4 regions of the Maridesulfovibrio ferrireducens genome follow, and region 1 is predicted to be linked to each of the others. Evidence: predicted binding sites of a transcription regulator. Region 1 holds the regulator's gene; each other region holds the start of a gene.
The links. Region 1 encodes sigma-54, which starts transcription at its own class of promoters, with help from an activator protein. Its sites were predicted from a motif close to CTGGCACGGNNNNTGCTT; they were not measured.

Region 1 (7,337 bases):
AATGTTAAGGAAGGTGAAGTTGTCGGTTTGCTTGGTCCTAACGGAGCAGGTAAAACCACCACTTTCTATATGCTTGTGGGAGTCGTTAAACCTACTTCCGGCGATGTTTATCTTAATAAAAACCAGATTACCAGTTGGCCTCTGCATGAAAGGGCCAGACATGGAATCAGTTATCTTCCGCAGGAAAGTTCTATATTTAAGAAACTTTCGGTTCGTAAAAATTTGGAAATAATTATCGAGCATACCGGTCTTTCCGGGAAAGATATTCCCATGAGAGCTAACGAACTTTTAGATCAGCTCGGAATTTTACGTCTGGCAGAACAGAAAGCGCTTTACCTTTCAGGCGGTGAACGTCGCAGGCTGGAAATAGCCAGAGCTCTTATTAATGATCCTAAGTTTATTCTGCTTGATGAGCCGTTTGCAGGGATTGATCCTATTGCCGTTATTGAAATTCAGGATATTATTTCTTCTTTGAAAGACATGGGACTCGGTATTCTTATTTCTGATCATAATGTACGTGAAACATTAAGTATATGTGATCGCGCCTACTTGGTATATGAAGGCCGCGTAATTCTAAACGGTGCGCCGGAAAGTATTGTAAAAAATACTAAGGCACGCAGGTTGTATCTTGGAGATAGTTTCAGTCTCTGATTTGTTGTTTTTTCATCTTTTTATTTACCTGTCTTTTTTTCTTTTTTCAGTACCAGTCCCTCTTTTTCATATCTTATTTTTATTATACAAACTCTCCTTTTTCAGTAAATTTACCATTGCCGATTTACAGTAAGGCTGAACATTGGTACACTTTTTTCATGTGAATAATTTTAGGTTAAAAGATCCTGAAATTACGGGCAAATCTGTACTAATTCTTGCATGAGCTTTCTTAGTGTGGCATACTTTAATCAAGTTCAAGGAAGATTAAAATATTTTTTTTGAAAATAGTTACAGGTTAATTTTATTCGATTAGAAAAATGTAAAAGATACTGCTTAAGCATATCATAGGGTGGCAGGAAAATATGGGACTGGAACTTAGACAACAATTAAAGCTTTCTCAGCAGCTGGTGATGACTCCTCAGTTGCAGCAGGCAATTAAGTTGTTGCAACTTTCCCGATTAGAACTGCTTGATACTGTTCAGCAGGAGTTACTTGAAAATCCTATACTTGAAGAAGCTGAAGCTTTGGAGCGTACAGACAGCCCTGACGCGGAATCCGGCACAGCGACTTTAGAAGATGCGGCTATTTCCCGCGAAGCTGATTGGGATAATTATCTGGGAGAATTTTCGAGTACTTCCAAGCAGGCCGGGACAAGAGAGTCAGAGTCTCTTGAAGAAGGAATGTCTTTCGAAGCGAGGATGACTAAGGCCACCACTTTAGAAGGCCATTTAGCATGGCAGATGTGTCTCTCGAATTTTACAGATAAGGAAGTCGCCATCGGTGAGTGCATAATAGGTAATCTTAGCAATGGTGGATTCTTACGGATTGAGTTGGATGAAATTTGTGAAACCTGTTATGCTGAATTCGAAGATGTTGAACGAGTGCTCTCTCGGATTCAGAGATTCGATCCAGTAGGGGTTGCAGCACGTACCCCTCAGGAATGTTTGCTTATTCAATTAGAGGTTTTACGCCTTGATGATGATCCGATTCTTGTTTCGCTGGTTCGGGATCATTTAGAGGATCTTGAGAAGAATCGTTATAAGCCTCTTGCGAGAAAGTTTAAGCTTAGTATGGAAGACCTCAAGAGCTATCTTGATCTGATGCAGACTCTTGATCCGCTTCCGGGGGCAAGTTTTTCGGGTGGGGATTCTTTCTATGTCAGTCCTGATGCTTATGTATATGAATATGACGGAGATTTTGTTATAGTCCTTAATGAGGACGGTCTCCCTAAGTTACAGATGAATTCATTTTATGTAGAGACTCTGGCTTCGACTAAGGGAGAAGATAAAGAATATTTCCAGGAGAAGATGCGCTCTGCACAGTGGCTTATGAAGAGCCTTTATCAGAGACAACGTACACTTTATAAAGTTCTGGACTCAATTGTAAGGTTTCAGAGAGGGTTCTTTCAAAGTGGAGTATCCAAGCTTAAACCGCTTATTCTTAAAGAGGTGGCTGAAGATATTGAAATGCATGAATCCACTGTAAGTCGAATTACGACAAGTAAGTATGTTTCGACGCCGCATGGGATTTATGAACTTAAATTTTTCTTTAATAGTGCTCTCGGACTTGATGATGGTTCGCAGGTCGGGTCCGAATCGGTTAAGGCGCTGATTAAGAAACTAATCAGCGAAGAAAATAGTAAAAAACCTCTGAGTGATGAAAAAATTGCCGAGATGCTCAAGGATGAACTTGAGGTCAACATCGCCAGAAGGACTGTAGCAAAATACAGGACTGCAATGGGAATTCGTTCCTCTTCTAAGAGGAAGCAGGTATTCTAGCAGTTCGGTAGAAAAGCATATTCACCCTTTACTCAAGGAGTATCCATATGAATGTTGCATTTACTTTTAAGAACTTTGACCCCTCCGACCACCTGAAGGAATATGCTAACACCAGATTTGCAAAGCTTGATAAGTTTATAACAAATCCGGACAATACTGAAATGCAGGTCATTTTATCAGTTGATAAGATTAGACATGTTGCTGAAGTCCTTTTCAGTTCCGATAATATTCATATCTCAGCATATGAAGCATCGGAAGATATGTATTCAACTGTTGATTTGGTTCTAGCTAAGCTTGAAGTTCAGCTCAGACGCATGCGCGATAAGATGAGAAGCCACAGGCGTAAGGACGTTGCTCCGGCTCGTATGGACGTAATCAGCTTCACAACCGAAGAAGAAGATAATTCTGAACCGACTATTGTTGAAACTGATCAGTTTGTACCAAAGCCTATGGCGGTTGACGAAGCCGCAATGCAGTTGCAGACTCTCGACAATGAGTTCCTTGTCTTTAGAAATGCTGATACTGAAGCTATAAATGTTATTTACCGTCGCAAGAATGGCGACTTTGGGTTGATTGATCCAGGATACTAACTGATGATAATAAATGATAATTTGGATAAGGATCTTGTGATTTATGAACTCGAAAGCTCTGATAAGAGCGGAGTTCTGAGAGAAATGGTGACAGCGCTTAAGGCCACAGGGCTTGAGCTAGATGTCGAGAGTGCTCTCCAAGTCCTTATGTCTCGTGAAAAATTAGGAACAACCGGTATAGGGGATGGCATTGCCATCCCCCACGGTAAATTGGATTGTCTTGAAAATATTGCAGTGGTTGTTGGTAGAAGTGGGGCAGGAGTTAATTTTGAAGCTCTTGACGCTAAGCCGTGCCAGATATTTTTTATGGTTCTGGCTCCTGAGCAGGGAGCTGGAAGCCACTTAAAAGTCCTTGCCCAAATATCCAGACAGCTTAAGGATAACAATTTTAGAGATGCGTTCATAAATGCGCAGAACCCACAAGACTTGTTGACTCTACTTAATATCACTTAATCGAGGGCATCACGGAGGTCTTTTAGGTGGAAAGTGCAGACTCGTTTCCGGTTATTGTTGTCAGCGGCCTTTCCGGAGCCGGAAAATCAACAGTTTTGAAGGTTTTTGAGGACTTACGTTTTTTTTGCGTTGACGGGCTTCCTGCAAGCATGCTGGCAAGGCTCGTTGAACTTTTTAAAGGTAAGGACGAAAATTATCGAGGCCTGGTTCTCGGGATGGACCTACGGCAACAGGACTTCGTTGATGATTGGCAGTCCACTTGTACAAAACTCGGATCGAGCGGAGTCTGCCCCAGTCTAATCTTTTTGGAAGCCAGACTCCCTGAATTGGTCAGACGTTATGCTACCACACGCAGGCCTCACCCTCTTGAATCCAAAAAATTAGGTCTTGAGCAGGCTTTGGAAGAAGAGAAAATTATTCTCGAACCTCTTCGTATGGCCGCAGATCTTGTAATTGATACTACGACTTACTCAATTCATGATCTCAGGCGCAGAATTCAGGAAAAGTGGTCGGAGTTGACTGAAGGAGCATCTGGACTCCGGGTTAATGTTATTTCTTTTGGTTTTAAACATGACGTTCCGACAGAAGCGGATATGGTCATGGATTTAAGATTTTTACCTAATCCCTATTTTGATGAAAAATTGCGTCTGTTCTCAGGAAGAGATAAAGCTATTTCGGATTATGTTTTAGGTTCGGAGCCCGGTTCGGTTTTTATTGAGAAATATTTGGATTTCCTTCAATATATTCTTCCTCTTTATGAGGAGGAAGGAAGATACCGATTAACAATAGCCGTCGGGTGTACCGGCGGTAGACACAGGTCTGTTGCCGTTGCAGAACGAATATTTGCTACTCTTAAGAATAGTGGGTATTCTGCCAATCTTGAACATAAGCATATAAATTTAAAGTAAGGCCGTATTTTTTGCGGTTACTCATATCGGGAATATAAATGGATACAGAAGCAAGCAAGGTCGGGATAGTGATTGTGACACATGGGCACTTCGGTCAGGCGCTTATTGATGCGGCTGAACTGATCGTTGGACCTCAGGACAATGTGTTGTCCCTTTGTGTGGATGGTACCAAAGGGATAGATGCTGCTGTTGAATCCTTAAAAAAAAATATTTCCGAAGTTAAAAGCGGAGCGGGTGTTTTAATCCTTACAGACATGTTTGGAGGAACTCCGACAAATTTGAGTCTTTCCCTTCTTCAGACAAATGATATTGAAGTTGTAACCGGAGTCAGCCTTCCTATGCTTTTAAAAGCTCTTCAGAAGCGTAATGACTCCCTACAGAATATGGCCGCAGAGGTCAGTAGAGCCGGTACGAAAGGTATTGTTATCGCTGGTGAAATGCTTCGAAAACGAACTTCAAAAGGTTAATTTATGTTTTGGGTGCGAATTGATAATAGATTGGTTCATGGCCAGATAATTGAAACTTGGCTGCCTTATACTCATGCCAAACGAATTATTGTTGTAGATGACGCTGTGGCGGGTGACGATTTACAGCAACAAATAATGTCTCTTGCAATTCCTCATTCCGTCAGTTGTTCTTTTTCTTCCATTGATGATTTACCTAATTCCGTGATGACCGTTGGATATGATTCAACTGGTGGGAATACCATAATTCTTTTTTCTTCCTGTGAAGATTTACGGCGGGCATTAGAAAAAGGGTTTAAATTTAACACGGTTAATATTGGTAATATACATTACGGCCCCGGTAAAAAACAAATATCACCCAGTGTCGCGCTCAGTTCTGATGATGAATCCTGTCTGCACTTTTTTAAAGGACAAGGGATTGAACTGGATTTCAGATGTGTTCCCAATGATCCTGTGCAGGTGAGGTTTTCATGAACTTGTTGCAAGGCTTAGCTTTACCTTTCCCCGCGTGGGCAGCGCTGATAGGTTTTTTTTTGCAGTTTTTTCTCTGTTCAGATTTTCAATAAATGCGGGATTACTTGAACGACCTTTGGTTGCCGGCGCTCTTTGGGGAGTGGTGACCGGGGATTATGTTACAAGTTTAAATATCGCTGTTTTTTTCGAGTTGTTCTGGCTGGATAATATCCCTGCCGGAACTTATATTCCCCCGCATATATTGGCTTCTACTTTTGCCGCTCTTGCTTTAACTACTTCGTTCGGGTTTACCGAAGCTCCTCAAGTTATGTTTATCCTTCTTGCCTGCCTTCCTTTAGCCAGATTAGGGGCATGGCTGGAAAATGCTCTCAGGCAGTGGCATAACCGTGGATATTACTCATTACTTAATTGGGCCAGAAGGGGAAAGTCCGGTGATGACCTGCCTCGAAGGCTTGTTGTTCAATCTATTTTAAGAACTTTGGCAACTTCTTGGCTTTTTTTCTGGACAAGTACCGTGATCCTTCATTACATACTTAGTATATTTTTTCACAAGTGGAGTGAAATTGTCACTTCTGTGGAAATGCAATGGTCTTTTTTATGGATTGCCGCCAGTCTCGGCGGGCTATTGGCTCTGAGACTGCGTAAAGCCTATGCCACCTTTGTCTTCGGTGTAGTTCTTTTCGGTTTTGTCCTTCTTGCCGGTCTTGTGTGACTTGGCAGGGGAAAAAGATTGTGATAGAAGACACAAGCTCAAATACGCACAATATTTTTAGGAGGAATTTAATTATGACTATTTATGCTGTCGGACACAAAAATCCTGATACTGATACTATCGCATCTGCAATCGCGGTCGCTGACCTTTGGTCTAAAGTTAAAGAACCAACTCAGGCAATCTCTCAGGGCGAACTTGCTCCTGAAACTAAGTTTGTACTTGAAAAGTTTGGTTGTGAAGCTCCTGCTATCATGACTGACGCTACTGACAAAAAAATCATCCTTGTTGACCATTCTGATCTTTCTCAGAGCATGGACAATCTTGGTAAGGGTGAAGTTGTTGCAGTTGTTGACCATCACAAACTTGGTGACGTTACTACTCCAAATCCACTCGAAATGTGGGTATGGCCTGTAGGTTGCACCGGTACTGTTATCAACGCAATGTACAAGTTCTACAATGTAGAAATGCCTAAAAACATCGCTGGTATCGTTCTCTGTGCTATCCTTAGTGATACCGTAATGTTCAAGTCCGTTACTACCACTGATGCTGATAAAGTTGCAGTTGAAGAACTTGCTAAGATCGCTGGTGTTTCTGATGTAATGGCTCTCGGAATGGAAATGTTCAATGTTAAATCTGCTGTTGCAGGTGCTTCCATGAACGACCTGATCTTCCGTGACTACAAAGATTTTAATATGTCCGGTAACAAAATCGGTGTTGGCCAGCTTGAAGTTGTTGACCTCACAGTTTTCGACGACATCAAAGCTGACCTTTATGCTGAACTTGAAAAAGTTAAAGCAGACGGCCGTCACAGCTGTTTCTTGCTTTTGACCGACATCATGAAAGAAGGTTCCGAAATGCTTATCGTTTCTGATGATCCTTCTGTTGTTGAAAAAGCATTCGGTGTTGCTCCTAAAGGAACATCCGTATACCTTGAAGGCGTAATGAGCCGTAAAAAACAGGTTGTACCTAACTTCGAAAAAGCATTCTCTGCTTAAGTTTAGTACAAGTTTTTAAAGCTTGATTCTGCCCGGCAAGGTTTTCCTTGCCGGGCTTTTTTGTTGGTAAAAGGTTTGATCAGATATAAAGACTGGTTGCTTGTTGCAATCGTATCATTTTTATTTAAGAATATATTTTAGTGTTTTTACGTATGCAGGTGAGTCTAGTCTTGATCGGTTTTTGGGATGAAGATCAAGATGTGTCATTTTTTATATTTCTAGAAACGTTCAAGTATAAGGTTTAGTATGAATATTACGCTTCTTTGTTATGCAACCTTTGCTGAAAAAAGTCCTGAGTGTGCGGATAAGTTT
Region 2 (7,337 bases), on a different contig from region 1:
CCCCGCCCGCTCGGCTTTAAGGGCAAGAAATCCACCCATCTGCCCTCTTGAACCGATTACGGCTATGCTGTGAATTCTGCTAAAATCAGATTCCATGTTAGCAACCATTACCCTTTTTAATTTTATCCCATTCTTTCCAGAAATCAGGAAAAGATTTTGCGACACATTGCGGTTCTTCGGCTACAGCTTCAATTCCGGCTAAGCTGAAAATAGCGGTGCTCATTGCCAGCCTGTGATCGTCATATGTAGAAAAAACAATCTTCTCACCTTTTTTAAGCGGAGCAGGAATAATCTTAATGAAATCATCCCCTACCTCGGCTTTGCCGCCTGCCCTCATGACTTCAGTAGCACTGGCATCCAAACGATCACATTCTTTAATCCGCAAATGAGCGACATTAGTAATAGTAGTAGGGCTGTCTGCGAAAGCGGCAGCAACAGCTACTGTCGGCACCAAATCGGGGCAAAGCCCCATATCCACTTCAATACCGTGTAACTTTGAAGGATAAACAGTTACCCCGGAGGAATCACTTTCTATCTTCGCGCCCATGGCTTTCAATATATCAACAATGGCCCGGTCGCCTTGCAAAGAATCAATAGCAAGTCCTTCAACCCGAACGGGCTTAGTCCCCACAGCTCCGGCGGCTAAAAAATATGATCCATTACTCCAGTCACCCTCAACGCTGTAACTGTCTCTCTGATAATCAGAAGGATTCACGCGGAATCTTATTTCACCGGGAACAACTTTGGAAACTGTTCTCCAATCTGTCTTTTCCCACTGTCCGTCTTTAAGTTTTTCAACCGAAAATGAAATTTTAAAATCTTCCATAACCTTCAGAGTCAAAGCAACATAAGGCCATGAAACGGCTTTTTTGCCGACAACTTTAATCACAGTCGTCTCGTGTGCATACGGTGCGGCCAGCAGTAAACCGGAAAGATACTGACTGCTTTCCTCAAGGGATATTTCAATCTCTCCCCCGATAAAGCCGTTAGACTCAAGAGTTACCGGCGGGTATCCTTGTTTGTCTGCAAAAGTAACTTTTACGCCCTGAGATTCAAGAGCATTAGTCAATTCGCCGATAGGACGGTCATGCATACGGGGCGTTCCCTGAACACGAAAAACACCTTTCCCGGCTCCGGCAATTGCTGTGAGAAGTCTGCAAGTTGTACCGGAATCTCTCATTTCAAGAACAGCCGGTTCTTTTGCGCCGCCTCTAGGCCCGCCCTGCATACCGATAGCAACAGTTGAGTTCTGCTCAACGCTGAACTCCGCGCCCATTGTCGAAAGACAATCCATGGTCCGGTTAATATCGTTGCTGTCCAAAGGATCAAGCACTACGGTAGATCCGTCTGAAAAAGCACCTGCGATAAGCGCTCTGTGAGACATCGATTTAGATGAAGGTGCTTTAATTTTTATAAAATTATCGGAAGTCATCCGTTTATCCCCTTTTTTAAAAGAAGTTATGAGAACTAAAACTTACTTCCGTGCTGTGAACCACCGGGGTAACTTCCCAGAATTTTGAAAGTAAGACAGCGATCCTTAAGTTCATCAATAATGCTTTCATATGCTTCAGTGCCGAGATCACCTTGAAGGTCCACAAAAAACATATACTTCCATTTTTCCCCTAGAAAAGGGCGGGATTCAAGCTTGGTCATGTTAATGTCTTTACCGGAAAGAACACTTAACACGCTGACCAATGCACCCGGACGGTCGGGAGTAGTAAAGAGAATAGTAGTCTTATCCCTTTTTCCTTCCTGCCCCGGTTTAGGCCCTATTATCAAAAATCTGGTCCAATTATCCGGTAAATCTTCTATAGCTTCCGCCACAACATTAAGGCCGAAAATATTCGCCAGCTTGATATTACCAAGAGCTGCGCACGGTTCATCACTTTCAGCAACAATCTCCGCAGCTTTAGCTGTGGAATCCACAGGCTGGAGCAATGCTCCGGGCAGATTGACTCGCAACCACCCGGCGCACTGTTCCAATGCCTTGGAGTGTGAATAGACAGTTTTGATCTGATCCAGTCCCGCGCCCTTGCTTATGAGGCCGTGACTGATGCGGCTATACACTTCATCCTGAATGAAGACAGGATAGCGCATGAACAAATCAACGTTCTGCCCCACTGTACCCTTGAGTGAATTTTCAAGGGGAATGATGCCTAAGTCGGCTTCACCTTTGGATACAGCGACAAAAATATCTTCAAAATTATTTTTCGGCACCAGATCAGCCTGACGCCCCATATGTTCCAATCCCGCAAAATATGAAAAAGTTCCTTCAGGTCCGAGATAAACGACTCTTTCAGGGCGCTGCAATCTGCGCGAAGAAGAAATAATCTCGCGATAAATACCTTCTAGATGCTCACTTGGAAGCGGCCCGGAATTACGCTCTGTTAAACCTCTAAGAACTTCCTGCTCCCTGAAAGGTTTAAATATTTGATCAGCCGACCCTGCTTTGAGCTTGCCGACAGAAAGGGACGCTGCCGCGCGTTTGTTGAGAAGTTCAAGTATATCGCCATCAAGTGTGTCGATTTCTTCCCTGAGATGATCTAATTTATTATTGCTGGATTCTGACATTCTATTATTCCTCGACAATCTCTTCAGTGATACGCATTCCGAAATGGCGACCCGCATCATCAAGACGGCACAAAATTTCATCGCCCGGCTTGATTGTCACGACACTTACAGGCTCACCTTCGGCGCTTACAACTCTAATTGTTTCCGCATTTTGCAGAAATATTTTACCGACAATCGGCCCCTGCGGAGTTGAAACCTCGGCAGTTATGAGCAGCATGGGTCTAACTTCAATCTTACACCGTCCGACCGTTGCAATGGAAGTTTTTCCGCTGGCATCAACGATAAGAACTTCAGTTCCGGCAGCAAGTTCTTCCAGATAAGTTGTCCGGTCTCCGGGCATCTGCGCATAAGCATGAACAGCTCCTGCATTCACTCTGAAAGGACGGGCCGCAACGTAAGGGTTGGACTCAGTTTCACCGTGAACCAGAAAAGTAAACGCGCTTGAATTACCGACCAGCATTCCCTGCCCTTTTTTAAGCATGGAGATTGTATCTACACAAACACGATGCCCGAGTCCTGCGGATTCAATTTTGGTAATTTTAGCTTTCTGTAATTCCATGTGGCCCTGACTGAGTTTAAGTTCTGCAACAATTGCCTTAAGATCGTGTGCCGCTTCCGGCAGAACAACGATTGTATCTGCACCGCGCTCAAGAACTCCGGCGGCAAGTCTTGCGCGATCCAGAGATTCAGCTTCGAGAGCTAATATCTTAACCTGTGCAAGAATATTTTCAACCGGAATAATCTCCCAGCCCTTTGCAAGACAAACTTCGCGTCCTTCCGCAGCAAGACCTATAGCGATTTCTTCGTCGCTTTTCTCATTAATTGCGACAAGCGGCATATCTTCGGGTGTAATGACAGTAACTCTGCCGAGTTCAGTTATCGCCTTTACATGTTCCGGCTCAGCAAGGACGGCATCTACACCGGACTCAAGAGCTAAGGTCAGAAGATTCTTATCAAAAGGAATTGCTTTAAAAATTATCTTTTTCATCATGGTTTCCAATTATGTTATTCGCCGAGGTATTCGAGAGCATCTTCAACTGTTACGTCTTCGTGAACGACTTTACTGAGAGCCTCTACCAGTTTGACACGATTTTTATGCTGGAAAACATTTCGTCCGACAGAAAGACCGGAACCGCCTGCGCTGATTGAATCAGAAACCATCTGCAGGAAAGCTCTTGTGGTATCAAGCTTAGGTCCACCGGCTATAACTACGGGGATACAACAGCCATCAACAACCCGGCCGAAAGATTCAGGATCTCCAGTGTAAGCTACTTTTACGATATCGGCACCAAGTTCTTCTCCGACACGAGCGCAATGTGCGACCATATCCGCATCAAACTCATTTTTAACTTTAGGACCGCGAGCGTAAACCATGGCAAGAACAGGAAGTCCCCATCCAGTTGCGCGGGAAGTAACTTCACCGAGATCATGAAGCATCTGAATTTCAGTTTCATCACCGAGATTAACGTGAACACTGACTGCGTCTGCTCCGAGGCGTAAAGCGTCTTCAACGGAAGCGACCAGAGTTTTAGCGTTTGGAGTAGGGGAAAGAGATGTACTTGCAGAAAGGTGAACAATAAGACCTACATCGCGACCTTCCATACGGTGCCCGCAGCGAACAAGACCTTTGTGCATAAGCACTCCGTTTGCTCCGCCCTTTACCATATCGCCGACAGCTTCACGCATGTTCCGCAGTCCTTCGATAGGGCCGACACTGATACCGTGATCCATAGGAACAATTATTGTTCGTTCTGTATTGCGGTTGAAAATTCTTTCAAGTCTGATTTTTTTTCCGATATCCATTTTCTTTATCCTGCTGGTTTGCCTCGTAATCGGTCCGCTGCATCTGGCGACCTCAAAATAAAAAAAAAGGGCCGCCGGCGAATTATCGCCTGCGGCCCTTTTGTAGAGGTCGTTTGCTAAGAACTTTCTATTTTCTCACGAGCAAACCTCCACACGACCACAAGCGGGTGTGCACCAAAAATAGAAGTAATAAAAATAAGATTGGCTAGCGCCTATGGAGTTGAAAGTTTGCATAGGAAACAGGTAATCACTCTCACCAAAAAGAGTCAACAACTTTCTTTATTTTTTTCTTATCATATATAATACTCTTTTTTTGTTAATTACACTCATTTTTAAAATCATATTTATTTATCAAATTACTTTTTTGTTAATTTAGCTACTTAAAAAACACTTAAAAAAGCATATTAGTACAATTTTGTAATAGACTACTTTGGGCGCAAATGAATAAATTCAACAATATCAACACATTACCCCTTTGGCACGGTAGATGCTTAGGAAAAGACATCCTTAAAGCCATTTACACCCCGAAGGAGGGCTTCATGTTTTTCAAATTTTCATCAATAGGCCGGAAAGTTTCGACCATTGCAACAGTACTTACTCTTGCTGCTCCGTCTGCAGCTTTTGCTGGAGAAGAATTTCTTACCCAGACCCACGCGAACATTTTATGGACACTTCTTGCTGCCATTCTGGTTATGTTTATGCAGGCAGGATTTGCATGTGTAGAGGCTGGATTCACCCGCGCAAAGAGTGCCGGTAATATCCTTATGAAGAACTTTCTAGATTTTGCGGCAGGTTCTATAATCTTTTTCCTTTTCGGATTCGGACTCATGTTCGGCCTTGATGCTGGCGGATTTATCGGAACTTCAGGATTCGGACTGGCAGGAGTCGGTCTTACCACCCCTGACGGACAGTGGACGCTGACTTTCTGGTTCTTCCAGTCTGTATTTGCTGCAACAGCGGCAACAATTGTTTCCGGCGGAATCGCCGAGCGCACAAAGTTCAGCAGCTACATTCTGGTAACTATGATTGTAACCGGACTCATCTATCCCGTTTCAGGACACTGGGCATGGGGCAGCCTCTGGCTCGGAGACGCTGGCTCAGGCTGGCTTGAAGGGATCGGATTCATGGACTTCGCAGGATCAACAGTTGTTCACTCTGTAGGCGGCTGGATCGCTCTGGCAGGAGCTATCATAGTCGGACCGCGTATCGGAAAGTATACTGCTGACGGCAAAGCCAAAGCTATCCCCGGTCACAATATTCCCATGGCATCACTTGGTGTATTCATTCTCTGGTTCGGCTGGTTCGGATTCAACCCGGGTTCAACAACAACTGCAGACGGTTCAATCGGACTCATCGCAGTAGTAACAAGCCTTTCCGCTTGTGGCGGAGTGCTCGGAGCAATGTTCACATCTTGGATCAGATACGGAAAACCAGATATATCTATGACTTGTAACGGAGCATTAGCAGGTCTGGTAGGTATTACCGCTGCATGTGCAACAGTATCCCCGGCAGCTTCAATTATCATCGGAATGATTGCAGGAGTTCTCGTAGTACTCTCAATCGAATTTATTGATAAAATTCTTAGAATTGATGACCCGGTAGGTGCTGTTTCCGTTCACGGAGTCTGCGGAGCATGGGGAACACTCGCTTGCGGCCTGTTCACAACTCCAGAACTCAATGACGGAATAGGCGGACTGTTCTACGGTGGAGGATTCGCGCTTGTAACTCCTCAGCTCATCGGTATCGGAGTCTGTTTCGTCTGGGCATTCGGTGCAGGACTCATTGCATTTGCTATCGCCAAGGCCACTGTCGGAATCAGAGTAACCAAAGAAGAAGAAATGAAAGGCCTCGATATATCCGAACACGGCATGGAATCCTACAACGGCTTCCAGATCTTCTCCAACGAATAGCCACATAATAAAACAGAAAGGAATTAAACAAATGAAACTTATTATTGCATACATTCGTCCCGAATATCTGACCCCGATTAAACAGGCTCTCTACGCTAAAGGAATCTACACCATGTCTGTAACCAACATCCTCGGTTCAGGCAGACAGGCAGGATTCACAGAGACTTACCGCGGTGTCATAATGGAAGTTAACCTTCTTAAAAAAGTACGCATTGAACTGGGATTAGCGGCCGAAAAAGTAGAAGACGCTATAAATGCCATTAAAACAGCTGCTCAGACCGGTAAAGAAGGCGACGGAGTTATCTTCGTACAGGATCTGCCCAGAACCATCAGAATCAGAACCGGCGAAGAAACTCTCTAACATACAATATAATTACCCGATGCATCCACTCGCATTGGGGCCACCCTGCCGGTCGAAAGGTATTCCACTCCCTTTCGACCGGCTTTTAAGATTAAAGCCATGCACAAAACACCCTCAATATCAATTCACGAAATTATCGAAAGAGAATGCTTGGCAACGATGTTTCAGCCGATCATATCAATGAGCAGAAAATCAGTGCTGGGATATGAAGCTTTAACGAGAGGTATCAATCCTGACACTGGAGAAATAATCTCACCCGTAAAACTGTTTTCAATGTGCAAGGATGTCTGGACACTTACAAAACTAGACAGAGCGTGCAGAAGAAAAGCTTTTAAAACCTTTGCCCCTATTTCTCAGCACAACCGCTCTCTTTTGCTCTCCGTAAATATTGACGCTGCAGTGCTCGGTAAAAACACACAGGATTTAGGCTCCACCGGAAAAATGATTAAAGAATTTAAAATCCCTGCTAACAATATCGTTATAGAAATAATTGAATCAAAAGCAGGAAATGAAGAAGTTCTCTACAAATTTACTGAAAATTGCCGCAAACTCGGCTTCCTTATAGCTTTGGATGATATAGGAACAGGACACTCAAATCTTGACCGGATACCGGCCCTCAAACCGGACATAATTAAAATTGACCGTTCGCTGATTACGGATATCGACACTAAATTTCACAACCTTGAAGTTAC
Region 3 (7,337 bases), on a different contig from region 1:
GCGTTGTGCTTAGTCTTCCCTTGCTTCCCGGATATTCTACTACCTCTGTCATCCGCTTTATCAGAGAGAATGAGGTTGAATAGACAGTCTCTTGTTTAAGTCTTTGAGTAATTGTGTTAGGTAGTTATTACGTTTTTTGTTGGTTTAATTTTTCTGAACACTTGACAAGGTTGTCAAAGTTGGGCTATTTAGCTCGCCTCTCTTGGGAAAAAGGGCCAATAGCTCAGTTGGTAGAGCCCCCGGCTCATAACCGGATGGTCCCAGGTTCAAGTCCTGGTTGGCCCACCATCAAAATATCATATGGATGCATCTCAAAAACTATCCAGAATTTTACGACTTTCTTTTTTAGAAAGATGTTGTGCTCCCAGGGGGTAGCCCCGAGGGAGCATCTTCTTTTCTTCGAAATTGATATTTTGTGGTATTTGTAAGCGAGAGACCTTTTCGTCTTAAAAGTGCATTTGTTAGTAACGGCGCGAGAGTGTACGGTGGTTTTTATGAAAACATCGAATGTCATCAGTCTTATTGAAACGCTTGCACCCTCAGGTTTTGCTGCATCGTGGGACAACTGCGGTGTGCAGATTGCCGGACCTGAGAAAGAAATCAGAAAGGTGGCAGTGGCTCTTGATCCTCTGCCGCAGGTTATTTCTGATGCCTTGGAATGGGGCGCAGATTTTATTCTGACGCATCATCCATTGGCTATAGATCAGAAACTTCCTGCTGAGCTTGGCTGGTTTCGCGATGTGATGAAACAGGTGCTTTGCGCAGATGTAACTCTTTGTGCCGCACACACATCACTTGATGTGCAGTTTCGGGGAGTTGTTTCATGGCTTGGGCGTGAACTTGAGCTTTCGGAACTAAAGGTTCTTGATCCTGTTGCAAAAGATGATTCGGGTGAAATTCTCGGGTATGGTTGCATAGGTGATCTTGAATCTGCTCTGCCTTTTGAAGATTTTGTAGAACGGGTAGCTCAGGCTACGGGATGTGAGGTTGTCGCTCTTTGCGGGCCTGCTCCTGAAAAAGTCAGAAAAGTTGCCATGTGCCCGGGTTCAGGGTCATCGTTTATGGATAAGGCTTTCGCACAGGGTGCGGATGTTTTTATTACCGGCGATGTTAAATATCATCCGGCACAGGAAAGTGTCGGAGCCGTTCTCGATGTGGGGCATTTTTCTCTTGAAGAGGAGATGATGCGTCGCTTTTCTGTGGTTTTAGGGCAGAAGTTAGAAAACGGAATTGAAGTAAAATTTTTTAACGGGCACAATCCTTTTGCATATCATTTGCTGGGGAAGGGTGTCTGTAAGTCCTCGGCAGGACTTTTATAGCGCAAGAAAAATTAAGGTTTCGTATAGGCCTTACGAAGCCAGAATGTGTTTTTATTACGGGACAGACCAGCATAGCCGGCTCATAGTTTCCGAACATCGATGCGGTGTAGATTTTTAAGAATCATTCGCAAAAGGGGACCCATAATGTATGAAAAACAGGTAGAACAGCTTGTAGTTTTGCAGAAGGTTGATGATGACATTCTTCTTCTTGAAGCAGAAATCGACCAGGCTCCCAAGGATGTGGCAGCTTTAGAATCTCGTCATGCTTCGCTTGAAAAGCGTAAAGAACAGCTTGAAGAGAAACTTGCCCTTCTTAAAGAGCAGCAGAAAAAGCTCGAATTTGAAATCGAAGAAGACGGCGTAAAAGTTAAGAAGAGCAAAAGTAAGTTGATGCTGGTTGGCACAACTAAAGAATATCATGCAATGATGCGTGAAATGGACAGCCTCGAAAAGCTCAACAGATTGCGCGAAGAAGAAAAGATAACCGTTCTTGAAGAAACAACTCGTCAGAACGAAATGTATGAAGAAAACAATACGAAGATCGAAGCTTTGAATGTTGAGCTTGGCGAGAAACGTGTTGGACTTAAAGCTAAGCTTACAAGTGCTCAGAGCAAGCTTGATAAGCTGAACAGGCAGAGAGGCAAGTGCGGACTGGTTGTACCGGCGCCTATCCTCGGCAGATATGAATTTATCCGTTCACGCCTTGCTCATCCGGTAATTGTTCCCGTTATTGATTCCTTTTGTACCGGGTGTAATATCATGATTCCTCCTCAGGTTTACAATAGCCTGCAAGAAGGAAAACAGATTATCAGCTGCCCTAACTGTCAGCGTTTGACTTACTGGATACCTAGTGAGCCTGAGCCTGAACCAGTTAAGCCTGAAAAGCCTAAAAGAGCTTCAAAGGCGAAAAAAGCTGTTAAAAAATAATAAAGTTTTGATATTTGAATAAAGTACAGGGGAGTTTAGCTCCCCTTTTTTTTGATGGAGTTGGACGGATCATCGCCGCGGTTTTAAAACCGGGGAGGAAAGTCCGGGCTCCGAAGGGCAGGACGCTGGGTAACTCCCAGCGGAAGTGATTCCGGGAAAAGTGCCACAGAAAACAGACCGCCCCGGTGTTTTATACACCGGAGTAAGGGTGAAACGGTGGAGTAAGAGCCCACCAGCGGCCATGGTGACATGGTCGGCTAGGTAAACCCCGTCCGGAGCAAGACCAAATAGGGAAGCGTTTGAGGCCGGCCCGGCTGAAGCTTTCGGGTAGGTTGCTTGAGGCGTATGGTAACATGCGTCCTAGAGGAATGATGATTATCCCGGTTTTTATCGGGAACAAGACCCGGCTTACAGTCCGACTCCATCTTTTTTTTTGACTCTTCCCCTGGCCATATTTTGATTTTATCCTGCGGTCGCGGGAAGAGTGTGGGTTGAAGGGAGTATTTTTATGAGCGCATCCGGTGAAGTCTGGGCTGTTATTTTAGCCGCAGGCAGCGGTACACGCCTTGCTGCATCTGTCGGCGGGGTTAAAAAACAGTTTCTTTTATGGAAGGGCTTTCCGCTCTTTTGGCATTCTGCCATTACTTTTTCAAATACACCTCGTATTTCAGGGATTGTTTTTGTTTTTCCGCCTGATCAGGTTGAAGAAATGAAAACAGTTGTCTCCGAACTTGACGGATCAGATTCACTCGGCTTGCCTTTTAAGGTTGTAGCCGGTGGAGCAAGACGGCAGGATTCCGTTTTTAACGGACTCAGCGTTTTGTCTGCCAGATGTGAACATGTTCTGGTTCATGATTCCGCTCGTCCTTTTGCTTCCGGCCCTCTGGTTTCCAATATTATAGATATGCTTAAAGACGGACTTCCCGCGGTTATTCCGGCTGTTGAAGTAACTGATACGATTAAAGAAGTTGACGGTGATATCGTTAAACAGACTTTGGTCAGATCTAATCTTCGAGCTGTTCAGACTCCGCAAGGTTTCTCGTTGCCTGTTCTTATTGCCGCACATAAGATGGCTGATGAGAATAAGTGGGATGTTACGGATGACGCGTCTATGGTTGAGATGTTTGGGGTTGAAATGCTCGGGGCCGAAATGTCAAAAGTTAAGGTTCATATTTGTGCCGGAGAGGAGACAAACGTGAAGATCACAAATCCCGAAGATTTGGCAAAGCTTGAAGAAAAGGTTCAGCCTGTTCCCTGTGTCGGCTGGGGATATGACGTACACAGGTACGGTCCCGGTAGACCTATGGTCATCGGTGGGGTTCCTATTCCCGGCGGACCTGAAGTTATCGCCCACTCAGACGGGGATGTTCTTTTACACGCTCTTGCGGATGCGATATTAGGCCTTTTCGGTGGCGGAGATATCGGATTTCATTTTCCTGATACGAGTGCTGCCTGTGAAAACATGTCCAGCGGCATAATCGTTACAGAAGTGCTCGCCAAGGCTGATGAGGCCGGAGTAGAAATTGTTCATGTTGATTTGACCGTAATAGCCCAGATACCAAAACTTTCTCCTCACAGGAACCTTATTCAAAAGAATATTGCTTCACTTATGGGGCTTGATAAATCTCAGGTTAATGTCAAAGCTACCACCGAAGAAAAGCTCGGCTTTACCGGCGAAAAGAAAGGAATTAAAGCTGTTGCTGCCGTGACCGGTCTTAAGAGAGTAATTAAAGGCTGAGATTATGAGCGGAAAGAGCACAAAGTCATATTTTAAAGTTTTTATCTTGAGTGTCTCGGTAATCGTTATTGCCGGAGTCGCAGGATATTTTAAACTTCAAGATTATTCCGCGCAAAAAGTAAGAGAAGTCACTGATAAATATTCAAGTATTGTAAATATTGATTTTGAGCGGGCTATGATCAACCCGTTTGACCGCAGTATAAAAGTCTGGAATGTTCAATGCGACTTTGCTCTTGGCGGAACTTGCTCGGTAGAGAGCTTTTCAGTTAAAAAATTTGATGATACTCACCAGTTTCCATATTTTTTCGTGGGAGAAGCCAGAGGTGTAACAGTTCCTGTTGATTTTATGAGCATGGGGACTCTCACTCGTGATTTTCGTAAAATGGGTTACGAGACTCTGTCTTTTGACCTCTCCGCCGACTATATATATGAAGATGAAGCAAAACGGATGTCAGTGCGTAAACTCTGCTTCGACGGTAAGGACATTTGCAGGCTGGATGTAGGCTTTAATCTTGGTGATGTTAAGCTGGACAGCTTCGGGCTAAGCGGTTTAATCGGAGTTAAAGTTTTAGACGGAGGGGTTGTTTTGCATGACAACACCCTGATTACCAGAATGATTGATTCTTCTGCTTCTTCAGCGGAGATCAGTCCTTCAGCATACCGCGATGGGATGCTTGAAGACCTTCAACTCAAAATGCAAAAATCCAGAAGTCTTGGAAATGGCTATGCCGAAGATTTTTATGGAGAAATGATAAAATTTATTGATAATCCCGAGCACTTGGTTGTTCGGGTTGAGCCTGCTAAATCTGTTCCCCTTCTCTATCTTTTTATGGGTAACAGTTTTGAGGAGCTGCTTAGTTTATATGAGGTTACTGCTTCAACCGAGCTGTCAACGCAAACTAACTGATCGGCATGTTTATGAGTTATGATTGAAGTTTTTAATCGGCAATTACATAAATTGAAATTTTAGGATCAGCAAAGAGAATAAGGAGTGGCTATGCGCCTTTATAATACACTTGAACGTAAAAAAGAAGAATTTGTTCCTTCTAACGGTAATAAGGTTAGTTTGTATGCCTGCGGTATTACTGCTTATGATCTTTGCCATATAGGGCATGCCCGCTCCTCTGTTGTTTTCGATGTTTTGGTTCGTTACCTGCGTTACAAAGGGTATGATGTTACATTTGTACGTAATTTTACCGATATTGATGATAAGATTATCAATCGCGCAAATGAATCCGGAGTAACTGCTGCTGAACTTGCTGAAAAATTTATCGGTGAGTTTTATGTGGATATGGATAAGCTTAACATTCTCAGAGCCGATATTGAGCCGAAATGTACCGAACATATCCCTGAAATGTTGACTCTGACTCAAACTCTCATTGATAAAGGGCACGCTTATTCCACTCCTTCCGGTGATGTATATTTCAAAGTCCGTTCTTTTGAAGGATACGGCAAACTTTCCGGTAGAAATATTGAAGATTTGCAATCCGGAGCACGCATTAAACCGGGTGAAGAAAAAAAAGATCCTCTTGATTTTGCTCTCTGGAAGGCTGCAAAACCGGGTGAACCGTCATGGGAAAGCCCTTGGGGACAAGGTCGTCCCGGCTGGCATCTTGAATGTTCAGCCATGAGTGAAAAATATCTGTCACTTCCTTTTGATATTCATGGTGGCGGGCAGGATTTGAGCTTTCCTCATCATGAAAATGAAATTGCTCAGAGTGAAGCTGCGACCGGAAAGCCTATGGCTCGTTTCTGGGTGCATAATGGCTTTGTTCAGATTAATTCAGAAAAAATGTCTAAATCTCTTGGTAACTTTTTTACCATCAGAGATATTATTGCAAAATTTCTCCCTGAGACATTACGTTATTTCTTGCTGACAATGCATTACCGCAGTCCACTTGATTTTTCATTCGAAGCTCTTGAAGAAGCTGAAAAAGGTATTCGCCGCGTCTATTCTGCCATGGAGCAGATGGAAGAAGCTCTTCAAAAGGCTAAATGGTCCAAAGCTGCCTTGCCTGCCGAAGTTCTTGCTGAGCTTGAGGATGCAGAAAAAGGTTGGGATGCTGCTATGGAAGATGATGTGAATACTGCCGGAGCAATGGGGTATATTTTCACACTTGTCCGTCTTGCCGGGCGCATTGCCGAAGACAAGGCATGGCGTAAAAGTGAAGGTGGCCGCGATGCTTGGATTCGTATCCTTGCTGATATGAAGAAATGGGGCGGAGTTTTAGGAATTTTCACTGAAAAACCTCAGACTTTTCTAGCCGGGCTTAAGCTTTGCATGCTTGAACGCAAAGGAATTGAAGTTTCAAAAGTGGACGAGCTTGTTGCTGCACGTCAAGATGCTAGAAAAAATAAAGATTTTGCTGAATCTGATAAGATCAGAGATGCTCTTACAGAACTTGGGGTTGAGGTTAAAGATACTCCTCAAGGCCCAGTTTGGGACGTAATTTAAAAGAACAACACGACATAAATCAGTTATTAAAGAAACCGGGTATTAATCCGGTTTCTTTTTTTTTGTATAGTTAGTACGTGAGTAGGAACGTTTCATATTCTAAGGAGTTATGAATGAGGGTTAGTTTAAAAACTAAGACTATGCTTGGCGTTCTGCTTATGTGTGCGACTATGCTGTTAGGAGCATGGGGCGGCATTTCTCAGTTTATGAAGCACAGTTCGTATCTGATCGAGAAGTCTTTGGTTGAAGAAAATTTTGATCGCGCTTTTTATGCGGTATCGAAATCAGTAGAAGAGCTAGGTCGTTCGTGTCGTGACTGGGCATGGTGGGATGAATCTTTCCAATTTATGAAAGATCATAATGAAAAATTTATCAGCTCGAATCTTGTTCCGGAATCATTGAAGACTTTGAATCTAGATTTTATATTATTTATTGATAATGAGGGGAACATCTTTGACTTTCATTCCACTGTTAATAGTGAAGATGTTCAAGATTGTTTCATTCGTGAGGGGTGCAGTGGGAAAGTTTTAATCGAGGCTACAGGCAAAGAAGGCAAAAGCGGTCTTCTTAGAATTTCTCACTCAATTGTAATGGTTTCTTCTCAAAAAATAATGAACAGCTTGATGGATAAAGAGCCACGCGGAACGTTGGTTATGGGGCGTTTTTTTGGAGATGAAGATATTGCAGAATTAGGAAAAAATCTTCGTATGCAGCTTTCGTTAACGGAGTTTCAGAGTAAAGCGGAAGAAGGTGTTTTTTTTGAGTCTTCAGCTTTTATGGGAGCTCCTGTTGTGGGTTTTAAGGTTTTGAAGGATGCTCTTGGTAACCCTCTTGTTTTGCTTAAGTTGAAAATGGGACAGGATATTTATGCCATAGGTAAATCTATGGCGTGGGATTT
Region 4 (7,337 bases), on a different contig from region 1:
GTCAAGCCAGAAAACTAGGTTTCAAAGGAATTTTCTTGGGCAGTGATTCATGGGACTCTGTGGATTTGTTGAGAAATGATGCTTTCAAAAATAGCTATTTTACAGATCACTGGTTTCCCGGTCTTCCTATTCCCGGAGATGCAGAGTTTGAAGCTGATTTTAAGAAAAAAAACGGAGTTGAAGCCACAGAGCTTGAAGCTCTAACCTATGATGCGGCAATGAGTCTTTTCGCTGCAGTTAAATATGTTCATTCTGCAAATCCGGCAACAATACACGACGGTCTTGTCGATATGCCGCCATATGCAGGGGTGACTGGCACTTTCGATTATAACAACAATGGCGATCCTGATAAAGATGTATTCATTTCACACATTAAGAACGGGCGTGTTGTTTTGAGTGATACTATTTATGTGGAGTAGGTTCGCTGTCGTGCTCTAGAATTTACAAAGCTTCCGCAAGATTTTTACCTGCAAGTCTTGCTTCTTCCATGATGTTCGCGTGATTTACTATGATTCCTTTATCAAAGAGTCTTAATACTGAAATTTCGCTTATTACTTCGTAACCAAGCGCTTCCAGCGGCATGCGCATGGCATCCAAGGTAAAGCCCATATCTTTTTTATTAGCTTGTTCGGCAATAGCTCCGATGACAGCTTTGCGTCCTTGTCCGGCAAGTCTGCTGGACCATCCTCTTGGGCGTGAGTCGGTGAAATCATAGTAGCAATACATGCGGTCAATAAAGGCTTTCATCCATGCCGTTACGTTGTAGTTATGTACCGGCGAGATAAGAACCAGCCCTTTAGATTCTTCAATGAGCGGATATAATGTCGTCATACCGTCATCAAACATGGTACAAGCTTTTGCTTTTCTACAAGCCTCACATCCTACGCAAGGATCGTATTTAAGATCTCGCAAATGTACTTCATTGGTAATGGTGCCCACTTCGTGTGCTCCAGCGAGTACAGCCTGCAACATAGTGTGTGAGTTGCCTTTTTTCCTGGGACTACTTTCAATTGCGGTGATCATTTAATCGTATCCTTGTTTTAACAAACTGAATTTTTTGAATTATTGGTATTAATTAGGTCTGTAGAGCAAAAGTAAAATCGGCTTCAGCATGAGTTAGCAGCTAAAGCCGATTAGCGTTTGTTTACTGAGGTTGTCCTGTGGGGGCAATAACTATTTCACGTACACAGACATTTTGAGGTTGCTGGTAGGCAAACATAATTGCTCCGGCAATATCCTGCGGAATTAGAACAGATCCCATTGATTTTTTAAATTCGTTGTATCCGCTGATGATTTCGTCAGAGGTTGTGTGGCTTAGAAGTTCTGTTTCAACGACTCCGGGTGCGATGGTAACGAGTCTGACATTTGAACCGCAGACTTCTTCGCGAATGTTTTCGGTCATTGCATGGACCGCGAATTTGGTGCCGCAGTATGCTGCATGTTCGGGGAATGTTTTTCGGCCTGCAACGGAACTTATGTTCACAATTGTGCCGCCTTTACGAGCTTTCATTTCAGAAATTACTGATTTTACCCCGTTCAAAACTCCCATGACATTTACATCAAACATGGCTTTCCATTCTGCGGGAGACTGAGTGTCAATGTTGCCGAGGAGCATAAGACCCGCGCAGTTAACAAGGCAGTCTACCTGACCGTATTTGGCTTCGGCTTTTTTAACGGCGGATTTAAAAGAATCAAGATCGGTTACATCAACTTTTTCACACATGGTGCTTGGCAGTTCTAAAGCTTCCAGTCTTTCAACTCTGCGCGCAAGTAAAAGTAAAGGGTGACCGGCAAGTGAGAAGGCTTTGGCTGTGGCCTCTCCTATTCCTGAACTTGCTCCGGTGATGACTACGAGTTCCTTGCTCATGTGATATGTCCTTTTCGGTTTAAGTTGATTTTGAAACAGTTTGAAATGTTATCATAAAGTGATTCAGACTTAAAGTTTGGAAGGGTAAAACCTAAAAAGCCCGATGGCCCGCAGAAGATGAGTTCTGTGGGCCATCGGTACTTAAGGAGTAGGAATAGCGATATACTTTGTACTACAAAAGTATCTTAGTGATCGCAGGTGTTTTGTCCGGTGACAAGAGTTCCTGCAAGATAGCTTGCAACTACATTTTCAGGAGATTCTGCGGGGGCGCCTACAACTACTCTGACACCTGCATCAGTGAACAGGGACTGAGCTTTTGCGCCCATTCCACCAGCAAGTACGAGATTAACGCCCTGATCTGCAATCCATCTAGGCAAAATGCCTGGTTCATGAGCTGGAGGTGTTTCCATGTTAGTGGCGACAACGCCTTTAGTCACAGTGTCAACATCCAGCAGTGCAAACTGTTCGCAATGTCCGAAGTGCATGCAGAGTTTTCCGCCTGCAACAGGGATAGCGATTCTGATCATGCCGTTTTTAGCTTTTAAATCATTAACGGAAGGCATTTTTAAATTCTCCTGCAATGTTTCAGAAATGTTTAGTATAGGCTTAATTATTGCGTTTAATGCCTTACCAGTGATTCCTTCGTGATCAACTCGAACAATAGGGTAGCCTTCATCTCCGGAGCGTCCTACTTCTGGATCAAGAGGAATTCTTCCGAGGAATTTAACACCTGTTTCTTTTGCAAGAGCTTCACCGCCGCCGGTGTTGAAAATATTATGAATGCTGCCGCAATCCGGGCAGACAAAACCACTCATGTTTTCAACGAGTCCGAGGATGGGGTTACCGACCTGCTTACAAAAGTTAACTGAGCGGCGGACATCATCAATTGCAACGCCTTGTGGAGTTGTAACGATTATGGCCTGAGCATCAGATCCGAGAGTCTGGAGTGCGGAAAGAGGTTCATCACCAGTTCCGGGAGGGCAGTCTACAATAAGGAAATCAAGATCTCCCCATGCTACGTCCTGAACAAACTGTTTTATTAAACCGATTTTTACAGGTCCACGCCAGATGACAGGATCTTCTTTACTTGGAAGCATGAATCCGAGAGACATGACCCAAAGATTCTTACTGTATGAAATAGGTTCGATGATTTCATGACCGATATGAGGTTTCTGGTCTTCAAGGCAAAGCAATCTAGGGACACTTGGTCCGTGAACGTCAACATCAAGTAAACCGACTTGTTTTCCGGCAAGTGAAAGAGCTACAGCAATATTTGTTGCAACAGTACTTTTGCCGACTCCGCCTTTGCCTGAAATGACAACGATTTTATGTTTGATTTTGGAAAGAGTCTTTTTAAGTTTCATATCTTCAGGACTGCAATCCTGAGAGGAACATCCTGAACCGGAGGAAGAACAACTTCCGCAAGCATGATCGCTCATATATAATCTCCTGCCCCTTAATATTAGGGGTAATGTTTTTCTTAGGTCACTTAAAAATTGAGAGCGGCCTAAGTCTGAATGATAATAAATATTAGTATAAAATAAGACCCGTTACCGAGTTGTCAATGTGCGGATGTAACGAGTCTTATTATGCTTTGTCTTTTCTACCAGTGGCCTGGTTTGTCTGCGCCTGAAGCTTCTTCCAGTTTGCCATTCTTATAGTCTGAAAAAGCATCTTCAACAGTACCGTTTCCAGTTAAGAAAATTTTAATTGCGCCTTTTTCCAGAGCTGTGAAAGCTTTTGGGCCCACATGTCCGGTAATAATAACCTTTGCTCCTGTCGCTGCAACATTCTGCGCTGACTGGATTCCGGCTCCCTGAGGGGCGTTTAAGTTCTGAGTATTATCTACAAATTCATAAGCGTCATTGTCGGTGTCTAAAATAGCAAAACCTTTAGCGCGACCGAAACGGGGGTCAACTGAATCACTCAGGTTTGGACCTTGGCAGCTGATTGCAATTTTCATTTTATTTTCTCCTTGAACCTATGTTTGGGATTAATTTCTTTGCCTTGTCTTTGTCTGCATCTGCCGTTTTTTCCTAATCTTCCCGAACAACCGGGCATGATAAAGTTTTCAAGTAGATTCAGCCTGTAGGCCTCGAGGATTTCATCGACTGTTCCTCGTACCCATGGAATAACTTTAATTCCGGCGTGCTCCAGGGCGTTTCGTGTGCAGCCGCAAATAGCGCCGCATATGAGAAATGTTGCCCCGCAGGTCAAAGTGGCGGATGTCCTGTCCTTTGGGTCTTTTGAGGGAAGGGATAGGAGACCTGCGGGGCAAATTTTATTGTCGATTAACTGGAACATTTTAAGTTCCGTTGCGTTGTCAAATACAGAGGCCAACCTGTTTTCAAAACAAGCTAAACAAAGTGTTGTCGCCGAATTAATATTGCGTTCTTTGTGTCCTCTCATGACAACGACAAAGCACTGGACGTGCCTGTTTAAAATAATATTGATATTCTGGATACTTGGTTAGATATAGAGGTGTGAAGAGAGAGTGCTTAAGGCTTTTTTTGCGTCTGTAAAATAAGATTAGGGCTTGTTATGCGTCCATCTCTTCACAGCGGGAGATAGATCTGCGCAGGGTATCTTTGGAAATACCAAGCTCTCTGCAGGTGGCCATTTTTTTGCCGTTATTTCTTTCAAGGGCGCGACTGATGGCGAGGCATTTAACTTCTTCCAGCGTCATTGGTTGATCACCGGAAGAAAGAGAGCTTTTTAATTGCGGTTGCAAATATTCGGGTAGATGCTCAATTTGAATGAAGCCTGACGGGCAAAGGATAAAGGCAAATTCAAGGATATTCTCAAGCTCACGAACATTGCCGGGGTAGGGGTGCCGCATGAGTATTTGCAGAGAGTCTTCGGAAAGGCCGTCGATGTTTTTGCCTTGCAGTGCATTAAGCCTGTTTATGAAGTGGTTGATTAACAGGGGAATATCTTCGGCCCGTTGTTTAAGAGATGGAAGATTGAGGGTTACAACGTTAAGCCTGTAAAATAGATCCTGACGGAAGGTTCCATTTTCTACAAGTTCTGCAAGATTGCGGTTTGTAGCAGCTACAATTCTAACGTTAGCATTAACGCTGGAGACAGCGCCCAACGGCTCAAAAGTTTTTTCCTGAAGGACTCTAAGTAGTTTTACCTGAAGTTTTGGCGGCATATCTCCAATTTCATCAAGAAAAATAGTGCCACCGGCTGCAAGTTCAAACCTTCCTGGTTTATCTTTACGGGCATCAGTAAATGCTCCGGCCTTATATCCGAAAAGTTCAGATTCGAGCAGATTGTCAGGTAAAGCTCCGCAGTTTACGGCAACGAATGGGCCGTGTTTACGGTCGCTGAGATTATGAATGGCTCTGGCAAAGAGTTCTTTTCCTGTGCCGGATTCGCCTAAAAGCAAAACGGTAGCTTCGCTTTTACTTACCTGCGGCATTATTGAAAAAACTTTGGCAAGGGGTTTGCTTTTACCGATAATGTCTTCAAATCTCCACGAGTCCTGAACTTCGCGGCGCATAATTTGAATGTCAGTGAGATCTCGAAAGCTTTCTACTCCGCCGATAATCTTGCCCGCGGAATCAACAAGCGGGGCCGCGCTTATGGATACAGGTACTTTTTTACCGTCAGCGTGGATAAAGAAGATAGATTTGTTACTGATTCGTCCGTTGTGCTTCATGCAGGAGCGCAGTGCACAATTCCCGTCGCACAGGCTGGAGTGAAATACTTCCCAACATTTGTAGCCGACAGCTTCTTCACAGTGGATTCCTGTGATTCGGCTGGCGGCTTCATTGAAGAACGTAATGTTCCATTCTTTGTCCACAGTGAAAACTCCGTCTGCGAGGGAGTCGAGTACTGCAGAACAAGGAAGGTTGCTGGGAAATCTCATTTTCCGCTCCGCACTATTCCGGTTGTTCTTATCTAATTAATGCGCCCCTATCGATTTGTCATCTTCAAGGGGCGCGTTCAGCTTTTATTTACAGCGGACAAAACCTTTTTACGGTTTTATGCCTTTGATGCTCTGGCTTCTCTGAGCCATTGGTACCAACCTTCAAGTCCTTCGCGTGAGCGGCAGGAAAGAGGGAAGATAGAAATGTCACTGTTTAGCTTGCGGGCATGCTTTTTTGCCTTTTCAAGGTCAAAATCAACATATGGAAGCAAGTCTATTTTGTTGAGGATCATGACAGAAGAAATATGAAACATGAGAGGATATTTTTCAGGTTTATCATCGCCCTCAGTTACAGTCAGCAGTGTAACTTTGTGATGCTCACCTACATTGAATTCTGCAGGGCATACGAGGTTTCCGACGTTTTCTACAAAAAGAATATCCAGTCCATCGGTATCGATAAGAGAAAGAGCTTCTTTTACCTGATTTGAATTAAGATGGCAGCCGCCTTCAGTATTGATCTGTACAGCCTGTGCTCCGGTCGCTGCTACGCGACGGGCATCGTTATCTGTTTGAAGATCACCTTCGATAACAGCCATTTTGAATTCACCCTTGAGGTCTGCGAGGGTTTTTTCCAGAAGGCTGGTTTTACCTGATCCTGGGGAACTCATGAGATTCAGACACAAGATCTTTTTCTCAGTAAAAAATTTATTCAGTTCCGCTGCGATTCTATCGTTGGCTTCTAAAATATTTCGTACAATAGGTATTTCACTCATTCGAGTCTCCTTATTAAATCTTATTCAATCTCGATACCTTCGATCTGCAATTCTTTTCCTTGAAGAACTTTATGTCCGATTTCGAGACCGCAGTCAGGGCAGGGCATGTAAAGTCTATCGTTGGGGGTAAACTCTTTCTGGCATGAGCCGCAACTGACTTTTATAGGGATTTCGTTAACAACGAGAATCGAGCCTTGAAGCGGGGTATCCATGGTAATGGCTTCCCAGCCAAAGGTCAGAGCTTCTGAGACGATTCCCGCGAGAGCTCCGTTGTTTACCAATACTTTTTTAAGTGTGGCATCCGGGTGCTTCTCTAATTCCTCTAGGACTATCGTATGTATGCTTTGAGCTATTGACATTTCATGCATGAATTTGGACTACCCCAAAAAAGTATCAGGGGCAAGATACTTCAAAGTAGAAATTGAATGGAATTTTATTATTTCATATCTAAGGTGGTTTATTTTGAAAATACATAAGAGATCAATAGGATTGATATAATGTTCTTCAGGATTCTATTACACTCTCATAAACCTTGCGTAAGTGATGGGAGTGTTTTATCGACCATTAATGCGCTGCAAACGTTTGGGCTGTGCGTTTTTTTAGACACGTATTCAGATTTAATGTTAATGCTTGAAGCATAACTTTTTACGAACCCGGTTTTACCGGATTCTGGAGGACTTATAGATGTATGTAGGACTGAAAATGCTCAAGGATTTTGTTACGGTAACTCCTGAAACTTTAGTGAAGGATGCGGACAAACTTCTCGAAGATAATCAGTTGTGGATGCTTCTTGTCAAAGATGGTGACGAACTGGTTGGTTATG

Region 2: the regulator sigma-54 is predicted to act here: its motif matches at 4,850-4,867, upstream of BLT41_RS13060 (ammonium transporter).
Region 3: the regulator sigma-54 is predicted to act here: its motif matches at 2,552-2,569, upstream of ispD (2-C-methyl-D-erythritol 4-phosphate cytidylyltransferase).
Region 4: the regulator sigma-54 is predicted to act here: its motif matches at 4,287-4,304, upstream of BLT41_RS00555 (NifB/NifX family molybdenum-iron cluster-binding protein).

Annotation. Positions count from the first base shown of each region.
Region 1 covers NZ_FNGA01000002.1:2,118-9,454, reverse strand. The annotation lists gene lptB (LPS export ABC transporter ATP-binding protein) at 1-651, shown strand, start outside; gene rpoN (RNA polymerase factor sigma-54) at 1,014-2,429, shown strand; gene hpf (ribosome hibernation-promoting factor, HPF/YfiA family) at 2,477-3,019, shown strand; gene BLT41_RS04795 (PTS sugar transporter subunit IIA) at 3,023-3,472, shown strand; gene rapZ (RNase adapter RapZ) at 3,499-4,380, shown strand; gene BLT41_RS04785 (PTS sugar transporter subunit IIA) at 4,419-4,847, shown strand; gene BLT41_RS04780 (PTS sugar transporter subunit IIB) at 4,851-5,318, shown strand; gene BLT41_RS04775 (PTS sugar transporter subunit IIC) at 5,353-6,030, shown strand; gene BLT41_RS04770 (manganese-dependent inorganic pyrophosphatase) at 6,105-7,025, shown strand; gene BLT41_RS04765 (MoaD/ThiS family protein) at 7,272-7,337, shown strand, end outside.
Region 2 covers NZ_FNGA01000004.1:111,375-118,711, reverse strand. The annotation lists gene BLT41_RS13085 (prephenate dehydrogenase) at 1-96, opposite strand, end outside; gene aroA (3-phosphoshikimate 1-carboxyvinyltransferase) at 98-1,432, opposite strand; gene pheA (prephenate dehydratase) at 1,468-2,571, opposite strand; gene BLT41_RS13070 (3-dehydroquinate synthase II family protein) at 2,576-3,559, opposite strand; gene BLT41_RS13065 (2-amino-3,7-dideoxy-D-threo-hept-6-ulosonate synthase) at 3,577-4,374, opposite strand; gene BLT41_RS13060 (ammonium transporter) at 4,914-6,284, shown strand; gene BLT41_RS13055 (P-II family nitrogen regulator) at 6,316-6,645, shown strand; gene BLT41_RS13050 (EAL domain-containing protein) at 6,745-7,337, shown strand, end outside.
Region 3 covers NZ_FNGA01000001.1:1,035,644-1,042,980, forward strand. The annotation lists gene rfaE2 (D-glycero-beta-D-manno-heptose 1-phosphate adenylyltransferase) at 1-83, shown strand, start outside; tRNA gene BLT41_RS04660 (tRNA-Ile) at 213-288, shown strand; gene BLT41_RS04665 (Nif3-like dinuclear metal center hexameric protein) at 495-1,319, shown strand; gene BLT41_RS04670 (zinc ribbon domain-containing protein) at 1,464-2,246, shown strand; RNA gene rnpB (RNase P RNA component class A) at 2,303-2,673, shown strand; gene ispD (2-C-methyl-D-erythritol 4-phosphate cytidylyltransferase) at 2,755-3,984, shown strand; gene BLT41_RS04685 (hypothetical protein) at 3,989-4,891, shown strand; gene cysS (cysteine--tRNA ligase) at 4,982-6,439, shown strand; gene BLT41_RS04695 (sensor histidine kinase) at 6,553-7,337, shown strand, end outside.
Region 4 covers NZ_FNGA01000001.1:126,293-133,629, reverse strand. The annotation lists gene BLT41_RS00580 (ABC transporter substrate-binding protein) at 1-419, shown strand, start outside; gene BLT41_RS00575 (flavodoxin family protein) at 442-1,023, opposite strand; gene BLT41_RS00570 (SDR family oxidoreductase) at 1,145-1,867, opposite strand; gene BLT41_RS00565 (iron-sulfur cluster carrier protein MrpORP) at 2,053-3,306, opposite strand; gene BLT41_RS00560 (NifB/NifX family molybdenum-iron cluster-binding protein) at 3,471-3,830, opposite strand; gene BLT41_RS00555 (NifB/NifX family molybdenum-iron cluster-binding protein) at 3,827-4,171, opposite strand; gene BLT41_RS00550 (sigma-54 interaction domain-containing protein) at 4,407-5,741, opposite strand; gene hypB (hydrogenase nickel incorporation protein HypB) at 5,858-6,514, opposite strand; gene BLT41_RS00540 (hydrogenase maturation nickel metallochaperone HypA/HybF) at 6,535-6,882, opposite strand; gene BLT41_RS00535 (CBS domain-containing protein) at 7,199-7,337, shown strand, end outside.